4 regions of the Leptolyngbya sp. AN02str genome follow, and region 2 is predicted to be linked to each of the others. Evidence: riboswitches for the same ligand, from Rfam matches in the RefSeq annotation. Region 2 holds a riboswitch; each other region holds the start of a gene.
The links. A riboswitch is a leader RNA that binds a small molecule or an ion and turns the genes downstream of it on or off. The one in region 2 is predicted to bind cobalamin.

Region 1 (2,201 bases), on a different contig from region 2:
ATGACTATGAGCAGATGCAAGTTCCGCATTAATATTGACAAATAAAAGAACCGCGATCGCAACAACTGTAGCAGCACTCAGCAGTAGTCGTATGGGTTGAGGCGCAACCTCACCGTCTTGAACTGTTTGATCACCTCCAATTACCCAGCCGCTAGCGACTCCAGCGATCATTAGAATGCCAATCAAAATGGCAGCATTTCTATACTTCGTAGTCTTTTCAGGCACCGAAAGCTGCAACGATTGCTCGAATGGCTCAAATGCACCCGCGACAAGAGGTTCTACTTGAGCCTTGAGAGTGTAGTTTCCCCGAATTGGCATCACTTGTTCAAACTCTAGTTTCCCGCTAGGAGCTTTTGCACTGAGTTCGAGCAATTGAGTTCCTTCCACAACTGGGAAGTCAGAGGTGAACCAAGGGGTTTTGACAGGGGTTGAAAGTTGTAGTTGAAACTGCACATTTGATAAGGGCTGCCCCGTTGCATCAACTGCTTGCAACGCAACCCGAACGGGCGCTTCGTCAGGAACCACTTGGCTCAAAAACGGTTCAGTCTGCAACAGCACACTAGGCTGAGACGCACGGGAAGGAAGAGGATTAAACCAGAGGAATACACAAATAAGGCTGGCTGCTAAAGCCACGCCAACATACTTCAAATTTTTCATGACAAATTCTCTAAGTCTGGATCACACTGTAATGACTTTAATGACAGGCAACTGCCGCCGTACCATGTCGTGTCGTGTGCAAAGCATCATGTACAGGCGGATAGGTACTGAAATACAGCGTCCAGAGAATAAGCGCACATAAACTAGTCAGCAAAGCCACCTGAATCGGAACTGAAAGCGTAACTTGTTTGGTGCGTCTCCAAAGAGAAGTAGAACTAACCATCATCTGTACCTCGCAGATTAATTGACTTATGGGACTAAGTATCGGCGGGCATCCTGGCTTAGAGTGTTGATTCTCCTCACAGTTGCGGGACAGCGGTAGATTTGCACTACTCTTTCCCCCTCGCGTCTGGCGGCTGCTCCCCGTCAGAACCGATTGCTTCAGGACTATACAACAGTTTTATGATCTTGATGAGAAAAATTTAGAATTCTTCAGTACTGATGCGATCGCTGTTTGGATTTACGCTGGGGCTAACCCTTCGGCAGTGAGGACTTGAAGACTATGCTCCGCTCCCTTTTCTATTTTGTGTTATCTGGTTTATGCGAAATTGGTGGCGGATACCTTTTCTGGCAATGGATACGCGAAGGAAGGAGCGTCTGGCTTGCATTAAGTGGAATCGTTTTACTCACAGCTTATGGCTTTGCTGCAACCCTTCAACCTGCAAACTTTGGTCGAGCCTATGCTGCCTATGGTGGAATTTTCATTATCCTTTCCATCATGTGGGGCTGGCAGGTAGACAGAATTGTGCCTGATCGCCTGGATTGGGTCGGAGCCGCCATTGTCTTAGTGGGTGTTCTGGTGATGATGTATGCACCCAGAGCTTAATAGTTTCTCTCTACTAAAAGTATGAGTACTTGCTAGCCCACCTCACTTACAAACTTTAAAGGCTAAAGCCGATCAAAGTGCGCTAATTTGTGAAATTATGAAAGAAATATGAAAAGAAAATCATGGCTTTGAGCTTCAAGCGGCGATCGCTCATTGGCGGTGGTGTATTGGGTGTTGGGACATTGCTGGGTAAGCTTCTGCCTGGTAGTGTCTTTGCCCAAACTCCTACGTCTGCGGACACTAGTACACCTTCAGGTCGTTCTGTGCCAGTGCATGGAGGCAGTATGACGATGGGAGATGTAGACAATTTCCGCAATGGGTTTGATCCACAGGCGATCTTGACGGATTGGGAGGTAGGAAACGTCTCGCAATTGCCTGATGGCAAGACTTTACGAGAGTTTGAGGTATCAATTGCAGAACAGGAAGTTGAAATTGCCCCTGGAGTCGTTTATCCTGCCTGGACATATAATGGGCGGGTTCCGGGTCCCACGCTGCGCGTGACAGAAGGCGATCGCATCCGGATTCGCTTCAAAAATCCAGGTGTTCATCCCCACACGCTTCATTTTCACGGTATTCACTCAGCGCGGCAGGACGGGGTTCCGGGTACGCTCGAAGCATTTCCCGAACAGGAAGTAGTGTATGAGTTTGATGCCAAACCCTTTGGCTGTCACCTATATCACTGTCACTCTGCGCCATTTAAACGACACCTGCACAAGGG
Region 2 (2,201 bases):
TGAATCTGCAAACTGGAAGACGCAACTTGAAGCAGGCATCGATCGCATCGGTATCGGTGACACGACACTTTACGATCATGTTCTGGATTGCATTATTCGTTTGGGGCTAATTCCCGATCGTGTTCGTCATCTGACTAGACTAGAGCAATACTTTGCATTGGCGCGGAGCAGGACGGCATTCCGGCACTGGAAAGGACCAAATGATTTGATACCAAATCACTATCTGGTGCCCAAAGTTGCGGCTAATGCAAAGCCAGAGGCAACCTTTGCAGACTTTTTGAATGGTGCAGCGGGCAAAAGCCCTTCTCGATGAACGCATGGTCAATGGCACTACGGCTACTGGATCTCTAAACCGATCTCTAATTCAAGACTCAATATGTTCAAGTATTATCTACATCGTTCTGAAACAATTCCTAAATCCGTTCATTCATTGATGAAACACCAAGTCGCCTCCCAATCCAATTCCCCTCCTCAACCCGGTTCAATACAGATGATCGATCGCATCTACAACTTTATTCCCTCTAAAGTTCAATCTGCTGTTTGATAGAAACGCTATACAGCTACATTCATTCAAGCATTCAATCTGTAGAGATCGAGTGGTTGGTAGATTTCCGCTTGCGTAGATAACTCGCTTCAAAGTTATTCTTCAATATTGAAAATTGGTTCTGATAGGGAGCAGCCGTCAGACGTAAGGGGGAAAGTGCAGTGCGAATCTGCCGCTGTCCCGCAGCTGTGAGGAGAGGCGTAACTCTCTAAGTCAGAATGCCCGCCAATAGTTAACCTACTTTCACCCATCTGCGAGGTACGGATGATGACTATCTTTGTGCGGCTTTCCATCACCGGAAAGCTAGTTTTTGGTATTGTTGTAGGTACAATTGCCGTTCTCTGCAATGTTGCGATCGGAGTTGCTCAACCTGTTTCCCCCTCTTCTGCATCAGAGTTACTCGAAGAAGATGAGGAAACAATTAGAATTACGGTTACAGACAGAATTCTGAATCAACCTGTTTATGCTCCATTTCGGCGGGAGGCAACGGTAGAAGATTCTACCCGTCCTGTGTATGTGGTTACTCGTGAGCAAATCGAGGCGCAAGGAGCCAGAACAGTTCAGGAAGCCCTGAGATATCTACCGGGCATTCTTATCGATGGCACGGCGGGTGGACAATTAGGCGCACTCAGCAGCCAATTTATTCGCGGTGGCAATTCTGCTCAGGTGTTGATTTTGCTGGATGGTCGCCCCATCAATGATGTGGGATTTTTTGGTGGATTTGACCTGTCTGAATTCACCACAGATAATGTTGAACGGATTGAGTTATTTCCGGGAGGAGGTTCCACCCTCTATGGTTCCGATGCGTTGGGTGGGGTAATTAACATCGTTACTCGATCGCCCTCTGCTGAACCAGAAGTCACAGTGCGAGCTGCCGCAGGTAGCTTTGGACTGAATGAGCAAGCCATTCAAGCGCGGGGCACTACCGGTGATTTGGGTTGGGCGCTAGGCTACTCTCGCATTCAGTCCAACAATGATTTTCCCTTCGAGATCGTTCGCGTAGCGTCTCGGAACGAGAATCGCATTGACTTAGAAAATCGCCGCGAGAATGCCGAAGTTCTCTACAACAACTTAAATTTGAGTTTGCAAGGACAATTGGGCGATCGCAACACCCTCAACTTCAGTGCCCTTTACCTGACAAAACAATTTGGTGTCGCAGGCGGAGTGCCTATTCCAGACAGCATTGGAGAATTTAACACGCTTACACCTGAAGCGGAACAGTACACCGATGAAGTGTTGTTAGATCTGGTTTGGCGATCGCAGTTAGGACGCAGCGATCATTCATTACTCACCAGTCGCGTCTATGCTGATTTCCTCAGCTATAACTTCAATAACCCTGACCCCAGCACCTTTGGAACTAGAGATGATGTCAATCGCCGCGCCTTGGGTGTGCAAGTCCAGCACAGTTGGCAATTTGCCGAAAATCAAACCCTCACCTATGGCGTTGATTACCGCAATACGCGATCGCGCAATACCACCTTTAGCTATGGTTCAGGCACGACTAGTGTCAACTATGACGGTGACATCAGCCAGGGCGCGCTGTTTGCTCAATATGAGGTGGATTTCACCCCTGACTTCAGCGTTAACCTGGGGCTGAGGCAAGATTTCAACAGTTTGGCGAATGGCTCCTTCACGTCTCCTAGCGTCGGTGCACGAC
Region 3 (2,201 bases), on a different contig from region 2:
TCGCCGATCGCATCCTAGTCCTCGACAAAGGCCGCATCGTCCAAGCTGGCACCCACGACGAACTCGTTGCCCAACCCGGCCTCTACGAGGAACTCTGGGAACAGCACAAACTCGAAGAAGTTTTGAAATAAGATAGATTATGCCAACTTATTTTTCTAGTTGAAGCATGTTCTTCTTCAATTGAACAGCCAGTTTCGACCCAGCTCGACAGGGCTTTATCTGTTTACTGCAATGGCGTCTTAACTAACTGAACTACACAATCTTGTTGCTCTTCTCAAGATTGTGTCGAGTGCATAACAATTGCACATTCTCTGCTGTTACAGAAGTCCCACCTCGAGAAAATGGAATTACATGATCAAAATGCAGTTCATCAGATGCCTTGCAAACAACGCATTTACCTTCATCACGTTTCCACACAGCCAACTTAACCGCCGAAGGAATTATTCTCCGCCGCTCAGCAGAGGGCGATGTAGATTGCTGTAAATCTTCTTCTCCCTCAACAGCTATCAATTTAAACTTAAAAACTTGTCGATGCTCATCTGGTTCCTGCCATGAATCAACCAAGTGAAAGACGCCGTTATATGACCACACACCACTAAGAATCTTCTCGTAAACTCGCACTCGTTCAGGTAATCGCTCACCTCTTTTATAAGATTGTGCAGCTCCATGAAAGTAGCCATTTTGAGTTAAACGACCTTTTGGCCTAAATTGTGGCTGATCAAGCTTTTTAGGGTCTTGAGCCAGGGATCTTCTCGGTTCATCGTGCCCTTCATAAATAAGTACAGACCCATCATCATCTAGTCGATCCCGGTAAGGTGCGTTAGACCGTAGTGACATCAAAATCACTGAATGAGTACCGCCAAGGCCATAGTTCATACCACGCTGAAGGTTAGTTCCCTCTCGCTGGCACATTTCCAAGTAAGAAATGATTTCATTCGCCATACTTCAGCAGTTCCTTACAATAACAAAGTTGAAAATAGTATTCCCGCCTCAGAAACATATCTTGGCTGTTCATCTAGTAGGTTTATAGATTTCAAAAGAAACAGCTAACAATGGTGAACAGATGCCCTTGGATTTACGTTGCAGTGATATGATGGCGTGGCTCCATTGGTTTCAAGGGGAAGTCAGCCCTTGGAGGCCGTGCGGTCGAGGAAAGTGCAGTGTGAGTCTGCCGCTGTCCCGCAACTGTGAAAGAAAAGATTTTTCTTAAGCCAGGATGCTCGCCGATGGAGAAGGAAACTGCCAACGTTATCTGCGAGGTTCAGAGTTTATGGCAACGCGTAATGTGCGTGTGTTGGGTATGGGTGCGATCGCTACGAGCTGCTTGCTGGCGGCTCCGGCATTGGCGCACCATCCTTTTGGTGGCATGACGCCCCAAACGTTTGTTGAAGGATTTTTGTCGGGAGTGGGCCATCCCGTTGTGGGGTTGGATCACTTGGCGTTTGTTGTGGCGCTGGGCTTGTTGGCCTCGCTGCGGGTGGGCGGCTGGTGGGTGCCGTTGGGCTTTTTGCTAGCGGCGATCGCTGGAACTGGCCTGCATCTCTCGTCGGTGAATGTCGCTGGGCTGGAAATTTGGGTGGCGCTGTCAGTGCTGGCTTTGGGTGTGCTGCTGCTAAAGCGCGAGGTATCGCCAATGCTGGTGCTCATTGTGGGTGCGATCGCCGGAGTTTTTCACGGCTATGCCTATGGCGAAACGGTTATTGGCGCGGAGCAAGCGCCCATTGGGGGTTACCTGCTGGGCTTTACGCTGATTCAGTATGCGATCGCCCTGGGTGCCTTGGCGTTGGGTCGAGCATTGCAGCATCGGGTGAAGCTGCATCAACCCATGCGTATTCCGGCACTGGTGATTTCGGCGATGGGAGCGGCATTTTTGGCAATGGCGATCGCCGGATGATTTTGCCTCAAGCTCGTTAGGATAAGAGAAGCGCTGCAATCGGGGGAACAATCCTAGTTTTGCAATTTGGCCCTCATCTTGGCCCTCATCCCCCAGCCCCTTCTCCCAATTTTGGGAGAAGGGGGGCAAGAGTCAATGTCCCTCTCCCAAGCTTGGGAGAGGGATTTAGGGTAAGGGCTGCAATCAGCGTCTCTTTTTTGGTCTTTCTGGGCACGCATTTATGGACTGGCGAGACATTGCAGGCAACTGGGTTTTAACTCCATCTCGACCGGAGGCTATTCTTCACTTCTTGGGTGGGGCGTTTGTG
Region 4 (2,201 bases), on a different contig from region 2:
GAGGTTAAATGGATAGCGGGCCTGTGCCGAAAACTATGAATCTCGATCACTGAGCAAGCAACACGCTGTCTTTAGTTGAATTAGAAGACTGGCAGGAGAAAAGCCTTGAAGCAGGTTACAAAGTTGGCGATTCCGCCTTTGACGGATCTGCTCTGTGGAATCGCACAAATGCGATCGTCTATCCAGAGATTCGATCGGCTGTGCCACTGCTGAATGCGATCGAACCTAATCCTGTAGATATTCAGAAATAAGAAATTCTTGAAAAGCTGAATCAGAGAAAAGCGCACCCGTACAAAGATGACGCTTGATGTTCGACTCAGCATAAAACAAAAAAATCAAATCGGATCATCTTTACTCTACAGATAGCGCAAGTAATTTTAGAAAGGCGCTATATTTTGAAGTTGTTCAGCATTTTAGCTGCGAAGAAATGCAGGGTGAAGCTGCTGCACTGCGCTACAACTGTGCTATCGTTGGGGTCAAGTCGGTTCTGATGGGGAGCAGCCATCAGACGCAAGGGGGAAAGTGCAGTGTAAATCTGCCGCTGTCCCGCAGCTGTAAGGAGAGGCGCAACTCTCTGAGTCAGAATGCCCGCCGATTGGTAAACCCGTTACACAAACATCTGCGAGGTACGGATGATGAAAACTTCAAGCTTTTGTGATTGGTATTTTGTCGGGATTTTAAAGTTGTAGCGTTCTGAGTTGACTATCTGAGTTAAACGAACGGCTGATATGCAGAAGTGCTACCTGAGTGAAGGTAGCTGCTAATTTTGCGATCGATTTAAGTCAGCCATCCTCATTTTGTCTGCCTATGGCCTGCTTCCCAATTGGGAGGCAGCTGTTCTCACACGTTTATTTACAGAGTTTAGGACGTTACAACAATGACCATTCAAACTGCAACGCTGGGGTATCCCCGCATTGGTAAAAACCGTGAAGTTAAAAAAGCATTAGAAGCCTTTTGGAGCAATAAATTTGATGCAGAAGCTTTGCTGCAAACAGTGCAAGAGGTTGAATTTGCGAACTGGAAGGCGCAACTCAAAGCAGGCATCGATCGCATCGGTATCGGTGACACGACGCTTTATGATCATGTGCTGGATTGGGCAGTTTGGTTCGGCCTCATCCCCGATCGCTTTCGTCATCTGTCGGGACTCGATCAATATTTTGCAATGGCACGCGGCAAAGATGGCATTCCAGCGATGGAAATGACCAAATGGTTTGATACCAACTATCACTATTTGGTACCTGAGATTGCGGCTGATGCACAACCAGAGGCAAACTTTGCAGATTTTTTGGCAACGGTGCAGCGATCGCAAACTCTTCTGGGTGAACGAGCCGTTCCCATTCTCCTCAGTCCGGTCACGCTTCTGAAACTGGGCCGTCTGGAAGGTGATTTCACAAACCATTTGAGCAAATTGCTGCCGCTTTACTGTGAATTGCTGACTCAACTGAAATCGCTAGGCGTCACCGAGGTGCAGGTGCATGAACCGATTCTCGTCACCAGCAGTGCAGCGGATCTGAAAGAGGCAATTACTATCACCTGCACCCAGCTTGCTCAAATCGGTGTATCCGTTCATCTCGTCACCTATTTTGACGATCTGGGAACCACGTATCCCTGGGTGATGCAATTACCTATTGCTGGCATTAGTTTAGACTTTACCCGTGGATGCAATTTAGACTTGTTGAAACAACACGGTTTCCCATCCGATAAACAGTTAGGTGTAGGTATTGTAGATGCAAGAAACATCTGGAAAATTCTTCCCGAATCAGTGCTATCAACACTAGAAACTATTCACGGCATTACGCCAAATATTCGATTGCATCCCTCATCATCCCTGCAATTTGTTCCCTATGATGCGACGCGAGAGACAAAACTGCCGGAACCCTTGCGAAATGTATTGAGTTTCGCGGAACAAAAGCTGGATGAAGTGGTGATCTTGGCACAGACGCTTGATGGTAATGCTCCGAGCGAGCGATTAGCAGTCGTGCAAACCCACTGGCAAACCTTTGAGCAGTTCAGCCCTGTAAATTCAGCAGTACAAGATCGGCTCCGCAACCTGACTGTCAATCATTTGGAGCGCGCTATGCCCTATGAGCAACGCAAAAAACTCCAGTCAACGCTGCCGCCCTTTCCGACAACAACCATTGGCTCATTTCCACAAACCTCAGAGGACGGCAACTACGAGTGAAGCTAAAACGGGGTGAAAT

Region 1: it holds a riboswitch for cobalamin, as region 2 does, so the genes downstream of both, ACQ4M4_RS25120 (CbtB domain-containing protein) here and ACQ4M4_RS04460 (TonB-dependent receptor plug domain-containing protein) in region 2, are expected to answer to the same signal.
Region 3: it holds a riboswitch for cobalamin, as region 2 does, so the genes downstream of both, ACQ4M4_RS21270 (HupE/UreJ family protein) here and ACQ4M4_RS04460 (TonB-dependent receptor plug domain-containing protein) in region 2, are expected to answer to the same signal.
Region 4: it holds a riboswitch for cobalamin, as region 2 does, so the genes downstream of both, ACQ4M4_RS26860 (hypothetical protein) here and ACQ4M4_RS04460 (TonB-dependent receptor plug domain-containing protein) in region 2, are expected to answer to the same signal.

The regions. Positions count from the first base shown of each region.
Region 1 is NZ_JBNXVR010000050.1:9,230-11,430, forward strand. Features, by position in the region: gene ACQ4M4_RS25115 (hypothetical protein) at 1-657, opposite strand, end outside; gene ACQ4M4_RS25120 (CbtB domain-containing protein) at 695-883, opposite strand; cobalamin riboswitch at 907-1,049, opposite strand; gene ACQ4M4_RS25125 (YnfA family protein) at 1,160-1,483, shown strand; gene ACQ4M4_RS25130 (multicopper oxidase domain-containing protein) at 1,606-2,201, shown strand, end outside.
Region 2 is NZ_JBNXVR010000004.1:66,554-68,754, reverse strand. Features, by position in the region: gene ACQ4M4_RS04465 (hypothetical protein) at 1-313, shown strand, start outside; cobalamin riboswitch at 644-788, shown strand; gene ACQ4M4_RS04460 (TonB-dependent receptor plug domain-containing protein) at 809-2,201, shown strand, end outside.
Region 3 is NZ_JBNXVR010000035.1:33,188-35,388, forward strand. Features, by position in the region: gene ACQ4M4_RS21260 (ABC transporter ATP-binding protein) at 1-131, shown strand, start outside; gene ACQ4M4_RS21265 (HNH endonuclease) at 253-942, opposite strand; cobalamin riboswitch at 1,092-1,242, shown strand; gene ACQ4M4_RS21270 (HupE/UreJ family protein) at 1,271-1,894, shown strand; gene ACQ4M4_RS21275 (DUF1350 family protein) at 2,115-2,201, shown strand, end outside.
Region 4 is NZ_JBNXVR010000061.1:3,819-6,019, reverse strand. Features, by position in the region: cobalamin riboswitch at 466-610, shown strand; gene ACQ4M4_RS26860 (hypothetical protein) at 878-2,182, shown strand; gene metE (5-methyltetrahydropteroyltriglutamate--homocysteine S-methyltransferase) at 2,179-2,201, shown strand, end outside.